2 regions of the Paenarthrobacter sp. NPDC092416 genome follow, and region 1 is predicted to be linked to the other one. Evidence: riboswitches for the same ligand, from Rfam matches in the RefSeq annotation. Region 1 holds a riboswitch; the other holds the start of a gene.
What was found. A riboswitch is a leader RNA that binds a small molecule or an ion and turns the genes downstream of it on or off. The one in region 1 is predicted to bind cyclic di-AMP.

Region 1 (4,046 bases):
CTTACCGCCGGAGTGATGCCCGGGCTCCCCGTGGCAGGCTCCCGGCAGTGGGCCGTCCACACGGCCACGGGCGTCCTCTTGGCCGACCACATCGTGGTGACGCGCTGCGCCCAAAGCCAGTTGCGCCGGATGCTCGCCGAACTTGGCATTTCGATAGGCCAGAATCTTGCGGCAGCCATGCGCGCCGTCGGGATGCACCTGGTGGGTGTCGGGGAACTCATTACCCCCACACCGAAGGAAGTTCTCCGGCAGGCAAAGGCGGTCGGGCAGGCTATTTCCACCAGGGTGGCGCTCCCGGCAGGCCCGGGGATCGCGATCGCTTAGCGTTTCAACTGCCGCGAATCGCATAGTTTTTTCCAGCGCCACAGTCAGCCGATTTTAAGCGCAAAGGCCGGTGCCCTCGACGACATAAGTCCTCGAAGGCACCGGCCTTCAGTTAAAACTTGGCATAGCCAATGCACGGTGGAGCCAGTGTGCATGGTCGAGCCAATGCGCGGTGAAGCTACAGCTTATGCGCCTGCACGTACGTACGTGATGGGGCCAGTGGCGGTGAGCCAGCTGATGGGGTGGATACCCGTCTGGTTCCCGTTGATGCCACCGCTGATGGCCTGGCCGTTGCCGATGTAGATGGCTACGTGGCCGGACTGGACGATCATGTCACCGGGCTGGGGGTCGCTGACAACCTTGCCGTAGTTCATGAACTGCATGGGACCGAGGTCGCCAACCGGGATACCGGCCGAGCCGAGGGCCCTTTCGACCATGGCGGTGCAGTCCTGGAAGATGCCGATCTGGGCGTATGCCGAGGCGACCATGGCTGCGTTGATGCCGCCGACAGCCGGAGCTGCAGCAGGAGCCGTGGCGGCCGGAGCGGGTGCTGCAGCCTGAACGGTAGCAGTTGCGGCAGCCGTCTTGGCAACGGGAGCCGCTGCGACGGGAGCCGGCTTCTCGATGACCGGAGCCGCTACGGAAGCAACTGCGGGACGCTCGAAGTTGACGGTGGCAGTGGATGCTGCGGTGACAACCTGGTTGGGGGTTTCCGCAACGGTCTCGGCAACGGTTGCGGGGCTGGAGTCGCGCTGAACCGGGGTTTCAGCAGCGTGTGCAGCAATGGAACCGGTCAGGACGAGGCCCGAAGCTGCAGCGATCACAGCGGCCTGGCGACCTGCGCCGGAGGCGTTGCTGGCAACAGCCTTGGAGATGGAGATGAACGGATTAGGACGTACGCTGTCCGCCTTACGACGGCCGCGAAGAATGCGTGAAGACATGAAGTAGCCTCTCCCGATGCCTGCGAGGTTAGCTGTCGGATTCGGATGGGAGTCACCCGGCCACTATCACCACCGCTGTCAGCGGAAAGCTTCGTGGCTTCACCCCAAGACACGCTCGAAAGCGGTCCAAAATGGGTTCCCTGTCTCTGCCGTAGGTTTGTCTGCGAACGGATTCCGGACTGCGGCAGAGCTAGGCAATCAGGCCGGAAGTGCCCGGTTCATGGAACAGGCACAGATACAACGGTACGTGATGATCACTTCAAAGTCACATTTGAGTAACGAGAAGTTAAGATTGGGCGTGTCTTGGTGATCATTCTGAGACCTTCACGAGTAGGCCCGCAGGCCGCTATTCGGCGGGGTTTTCACCTTCTGAATCGCCGGTTGCCGCGAGTTTCTTACGGGCAGTGACACCGAGGAAGATCAGCAGGCCCAAGGCGACCACTGCGAAGCCGACGATGCTCCACGGGAACGGCTGTGAAGCGTCCGTTGCCGGTTCGTTATTTCCCGTCCCCGGCGCCGCTGTGCCCGCCGTCGGGACGCTCGCCGACGACGCCGAAGCAGACGGTGACGCAGCCCCCGAGCCGGTGCCCGCCGTCGTGCTTCCTGCAGTGGCGGTGAACGTAAAGGTGCCTTCGATGGGGTGCGAGTCGGAGCTGACCACGCGCCACACAACAGTGAATTCGCCCGCCGGAGCGCCTGGGCGGAGCTTCTGCGTCACCACGTTGTCCACGATCTCGACGGCGCCGTCCGCCCAGTTTTCGCCGCCAGCCGTAACAGTGACGCCCGAGCCGATAGCCAGCGGGCGGTTGCTGAACGTAATCGATACCGACGCCGGTACTTCCGCCACTGTGGCACCGTTCGCCGGAGCCGTGGACTCGGCGACGTCGTGGGCAGACGCCGGAGCGGCAGCAAACAGCACCGCGGTTGCGAAGGTGAGAGCGGCGACTATGGCGGCCAGAAGCGGGCGGATGTTACGCATGGGGCGATGACTCCTAGTGTTGGCTTCCTTACAGACTAGGCGAATCTCCCGGACGAGCCCTCCGGGAGGCATAGGATTTGAGAGCAAACTCCCCCGATCCCCGGAGACCTTCATGCTTAAACAAGGTTCTGCAATCGACCGCTACTTCAAGATTTCCGAGCGCGGATCCACGTATTCGCGGGAAATCCGTGGCGGCTTCGCGACCTTCTTCGCCATGAGCTACATCGTGGTCCTCAACCCATTGATCCTCTCCGGGGCGGACTCGAGCGGAGCATCCCTGGGCTTCACAGCAGTGGCGGCGACAACGGCGTTCGTCGCAGGCATCCTGACCATCCTCATGGGCGCCTGGGCCAAGCACCCTTTTGCCGTGGCCACCGGCCTTGGGGTCAATGCGTTCGTCGCCGTGACGGTTGCTTCCCACCCCGAACTGACCTGGCCGGACATGATGGGGCTCGTGGTGCTCTCCGGCGTCACCATGCTGATCCTGGTCCTCACCGGCTTCCGGACCGCCGTGTTCAAGGCCGTCCCCGAAGCGCTCAAGACGGCGATCGTGGTGGGCATCGGCTTGTTCATCGCGCTGATCGGCCTGGTCAACGCAGGCTTCGTCCGCCGCATCCCCGACGCCGCGGGCACCACCGTTCCATTGGGCTTGGGCGTGGACGGAAAACTCATGGGTTGGCCGACGCTCGTGTTTGCAGTTGGCCTGATCCTGACCATCGCCCTGGTGGTCAGGAAGGTCCGCGGCGCGATTCTGATTGGCATCGTTGTTTCCACAGCGCTGGCGGCCGTCCTCGAATTCACCTTGCACATCGGTCCGAGCTTTGACGGCACCAAGGTCAACCCGCGCGGCTGGTCCCTCGTGGCGCCGACCTTGTCCGAATGGGGCGCACCGGACCTTTCCCTGATCGGCAAAGCGAACCCCTTCGGCGCGTTCGAACACCTCGGATTCGTTGCTGCTACGTTGCTGGCGTTCGTGATCCTCCTGAGCATCTTCTTCGACGCGATGGGCACCATGGTGGGCCTGGCCAACGAGGCCGGAACCGTGGACGAGCACGGCAACATCCCCAACGTTGACCGCGTGCTCCAGGTGGACGCCCTCGGCGCGATCGTGGGTGGCGGCGCGTCGGTGTCCTCCAACCAGATCTTCGTTGAGTCAGGCGCCGGGATTGGCGAAGGTGCCCGCACTGGCCTCGCCTCGATCGTCACCGGCGCGCTGTTCCTGGTGGCCATGTTCTTCACGCCGCTCATCAATCTGGTTCCGTTCGAGGCCGTCGCCCCGGCGCTGGTGGTTGTGGGCTTCATGATGGTTTCCCAGGTGGGCAAAATCGATTGGCAGGACTGGGGCGTCGGCATCCCGGCATTCCTCACCATCGCGCTCATGCCGTTCACCTACTCCATCGCCAACGGCCTCGGCGCGGGCTTCATCTCCTACGTCCTGATCCGCACCTTCCAGGGCCGCGCCCGCGAAGTCCACCCGCTGATGTGGGCCGTGGCTGCTGCGTTCCTGTTGTTCTTCGGCATCGGGACCGTGGAGGAGCTGCTCGGCGTCAAGTAGTCCTTCCGCCGAGCCAGCTTGCGTGAGTCCGGGATTTCGGACACCCGACGGCTGCTTTGGCTGTTTTTCAGGCAATGGTTCATGTGTGCTTGAAGTATGAAAACCAGCGCCTTCACTGTTGATGTCACGCCGACACCGTGGACCGGTCGTTTCGACGGCGACGGCGACGGGCACCGCCGCTGGTGGCAGGCCGTAGCACCCCACACCTTCTCAGCGACCACCGCAGCCTTGAGGCCCGCCGTCGTGC
Region 2 (4,046 bases), on a different contig from region 1:
TGTGACTCAGGTTACGCGCGTTACCTGCTTCCTGTCAACGGGTTTCTTTTCCGCCACTCCCGCCCGTTTCGACGACTGGCTGCAGACCAGGCCGTGCGCACGGCACTCTGCGCAGCAAGCCCCCGAAACGGGCGAACCACGCTGGCCGGCGAGAGGGGGCACGCTAGGCTTCTGCCATGGCATTGATAGCTCCCCGCGTCACGGCCGGCCTCCCCGCCGACGACGCCCGGAATCTCTCGCGTTCCCTCCAGGACAGCAACGACATCACGGTCTTTGTTGACGGCACGGTCCACCGCCTGCCCGATCAGGCGAGGGACGCCGTCGTCGATCTTCTGGCAAGGCTGAGCCGGGGCGAAACGGTGACGGTCAGCAGCGTCGAGGAAATGCTCACGACGTCGCAGGCCGCGGAACTCGCGGGGATCTCGCACACTTACCTGCGCAACATGACAGACCGCGGCGAAATCCCAGTGGAATACCGCGGAACGCATCGGAGAATCCGCCAGGCTGCGATCATGGCGTGGCTTGAAACGCAGAAGCCGAAGCAGGCCGAAGCCGGGGACGAAGGCAATGCCGGAGATGACGTCACAACCGGCTAAAAGCGTCGGAGTGATAAGGATCAAGCAACGATCCCGGTCAACAGGCCAGTGCCTCTAAACGCCGGGGTTACGCTTGTTTGGTGGGCAATTTCAAAGGGTGGCATATCGTGGCCGGGCTGGCCGCAATGGCCCTTGCCGCACCCTTGGGTAATGCCATGGGATTGAACTTCGTAGCCACCTTTATGTTCGCGTGCGTCGTGTTCGTCGCCGTAGCCATGTGGACGGAATCGAAAATCGCACGACGCCGGAGCGCAGCCGACGCCGCTGGCGCACCCGACGCCTCAGGAACCACGTCCGACCCTGCCGAGTCGGACGACGCAAAGCGGGATTAGCCTCTCCTTCGTTATCCAGAGCGCACCCGTAGCCACTGTTCCCTGCCGGCCCTCCGGACTACCTTGGGCACATGACTGAGCCACCAGTTGAACCCGGGGACCCCGGGGAACCCGACAAAATCCCTGATTCGAGCCTCGATGAGGCCGATATGGAGGTTGAGCCCGACGTCGAACTCCTTGAACCAGCACCCCCGGCCGACGACTGGAGTGATGAAGAGCCGGAGCTCGAAGACGGCTGACCGGTAGGCAGTTGCTCACCCGCTACGACGCCGCTGGCCAACAACTGAAGAGCGGGGAAGCAACTGAAAAGCGGAGCAGCAACGAAGCATGCCAGGGACTATGGCAACCGCAGGATCTCACCAAGGTCGTAGTCCACAGGTTCCTCAAGCTGGGAGTAGGTGCAGCTTTCCGGGGTACGGTCCGGCCGCCACCGACGGAATTGCGTGGTGTGCCTGAACCTGTCGCCTTCCATATAGTCGTAGGCGACCTCGATGACGAGCTCTGGACGCAGCGGTACAAAGGAGAAATCTTTGCCGCCGCTCCACCTGCTCTGCGCCCCCGGCATTCGGGACCCGGCAGTTGTCGCTTCTGACTGGTTGGCCCACTGACCCCAGGGATGTTCGCTGAGCTCGATGTGGTACGGCTCCAGTTCGGCCACGAGACTCTCCCTGCGGGCCATTGGGAAAGACGCCACCACCCCCACATGCTGCAGTCGACCGCCATCGTCATAAAGACCGAGCAGCATCGAGCCCACAACCTGGGCAGTCTTGTGCCACCGGAATCCCGACACCACGCAATCCGCCGTGCGCTCGTGCTTGGTCTTGAACATCACGCGCTTATTGGGCTGATACGTCCCGTCCAAGGGTTTGGACAGCACGCCATCCAGCCCGGCGCCCTCCAGTTGCACGAACCACTCCTGCGCCTTATCAAGATCCGCTACTGCGGGCGTCACATATACGGGCGGCTCCGCCTTGGCGAGGGCACGCTCCAAGGTGGCACGGCGCTCCGAAAACGGCCTGTCCATGAGGTTCTGATCTCCCAAGGCAAGGAGGTCGAAGGCGATCATGGAGGACGGCGTTTTCTCCGCAAGCATTCGGACACGGCTGTCGGCGGGATGAATGCGCTGCTGAAGCCCTTCGAAGTCCAGCCTGTTGTCCGCGATCAGGACAATTTCGCCGTCGATCACGCATTTGTCCGGCAGGTTCCTCCGGAGCGCCTCCACGAGTTCAGGGAAGTAACGGGTCATCGGCTTCTCGTTGCGGCTACCCAGGATGATCTCGTCACCGTCCTTGAAGACGATGGTCCTGAAGCCGTCCCACTTGGGCTCATGGTGACCAACATCAGGGATTGAGGGAACAGACTTGGCGAGCATGGGCGAGATCGGCGGCATCACTGGCAGGTCCATACGACAATGTCTACCTGCCGGTGCACGCCGAAGCTAGTCTTGGCGTTGGATATCTTGGCCAGAGTCCCAGATCCCGCACGAACCCCGTAGCCTAGGTCCTCAGCGCCACACGCTCCGACAGGCCTCCCGCCCGTTACGTAAACGTGACTTTGACGGCGGCCTCCTGTAACGTCGAAGAGCGACCCAACCCCAACTGGGCCGTTTCCGGGATGACGCCGAGCTCTGCCGCATCCCGGAGTTCCGCCAGACCCGCGGCAGAGACGGGGGACCCAGAGTTCCCGGGCCTGCATCTCCACAGGCCCTCGGGGTGAAGCCGCCATGTGCGGCCGGACGGCCTCGTCCGAACCCGACAGCTAACCTCGAAGGCGTTGAGAGGCAAACCACCATGTCCGCATCCATGGATCAGCCGCGCCGCGCCCAAGTGGCCAGCGAGCGCACCAAGCCAACCGGACGCCGCCGCGCCGAATTCAGCGCAGCCGTCACCTCCACATCTACTCCGGACACACCTGCTCCGGAACAGACAAGTACGACGCCGGAACCCGCCACTGAGGCCACGCCCACCATCGCGGCCCCCACCACGCGCGCGGCCGCACGCGCCGCCGAACGTGAGCGCATCGCACGGGCGGTGATTGACCCCGAGCCCAGCGCACCAGCCGAACCCGCGACGGCGGCCATCCCCATCGTCAAGGCCGCCGAAGAGCAGACGCCGACTCCGCAGCCGGTCACTACGGAAATTCCCGCTGTGGCTCCTGCTGCTGAGGAGGACCGCGTTTCCGAACCCGCGACGACCGCGATCCCAGTGATGGCACCTGCGGCAGAGCCGGCCACGGCGGCCATCCCGACGGTCTCGGCACCTGCCACACCGTCTCCGGCCCGGGCCACTTCACCCGCGCAGGTTGCTGCGGCCGCGACTGCCGCCGCCGCACTCGCGAGCCGGGAGTCCGATGAGCCGAATGCGCCGGAGCAGCCCCAGGCAGCCGAGATGCCTACTCGGAGGGCAGCTGCACAAGTGACCTCGCAATCAGCCACCTCGCAATCAGCGGCCACCAAGGCCGGCTTTGGCGCGGCGTCCTTTGCTGCTTCGCCGTTCAGCCGGGAGCCCTTGGCCGTTCTGAAGAAAGCCGCAACCGTTCGCGCCGTAAGCCAGCGGATGGCAGTTGTCGCCGGAGCCCTGGGCCTGGTTCTGACTGCCGGTTCGCTCGGCCAAGCCCTGGAATTGCCGTTCTTCGGCCAGGAAACACAGACCCCGCAGGCCAAGGACAGCAGTTCCGGCGAGTCCGAGGTTCCGTCCACTGCGGCCAGCGTCTCCCCCAGCGCATCGGCGTCATCTTCCTCCAGCCCCAGCGCTACCGCGGGCCAAGCTCTGGCCGACCCGACGCAAACCACGCAGGAGGCACATGCTGCAGTGACGTCGTCGTCCGTTCCGACGCCTCAAGTTTCGCTCGCGGACCCGGTCTGGGTCCCGTCAGCTGCGCCGTCTGCCGTCACTCCCGTACCGGGCGTCACCACACCGGTTCCCGTTGCGACAACTCCGGCGCCCAGCCCGGTCCCCAGCGACACGGTCACATCGACCCCGACGCCCACCGGCACGCCAACCCCTTCGCCGACGGAAACCGATGCCGCCAGGAAACCGAAGCCGACGGGTAGCCCGAGCGCAACCACACCCCAGTCTTCAGTGGATCTCGAGGGACTTCTGGACGCTGCCAACGAGGT

Region 2: another riboswitch for cyclic di-AMP. It lies ahead of ACIQC5_RS17760 (hypothetical protein); the one in region 1 lies ahead of ACIQC5_RS09030 (NlpC/P60 family protein).

The regions. Positions count from the first base shown of each region.
Region 1 is NZ_JBIVQG010000003.1:269,877-273,922, forward strand. It holds gene ACIQC5_RS09025 (FAD-binding protein) at 1-324, shown strand, start outside; gene ACIQC5_RS09030 (NlpC/P60 family protein) at 510-1,265, opposite strand; cyclic di-AMP (ydaO/yuaA leader) riboswitch at 1,269-1,462, opposite strand; gene ACIQC5_RS09035 (copper resistance protein CopC) at 1,612-2,244, opposite strand; gene ACIQC5_RS09040 (NCS2 family permease) at 2,357-3,799, shown strand; gene hutG (formimidoylglutamase) at 3,896-4,046, shown strand, end outside.
Region 2 is NZ_JBIVQG010000010.1:111,099-115,144, reverse strand. It holds gene ACIQC5_RS17780 (helix-turn-helix domain-containing protein) at 177-596, shown strand; gene ACIQC5_RS17775 (hypothetical protein) at 677-928, shown strand; gene ACIQC5_RS17770 (hypothetical protein) at 1,000-1,167, shown strand; gene ACIQC5_RS17765 (ATP-dependent DNA ligase) at 1,266-2,333, opposite strand; cyclic di-AMP (ydaO/yuaA leader) riboswitch at 2,565-2,713, shown strand; gene ACIQC5_RS17760 (hypothetical protein) at 2,719-4,046, shown strand, end outside.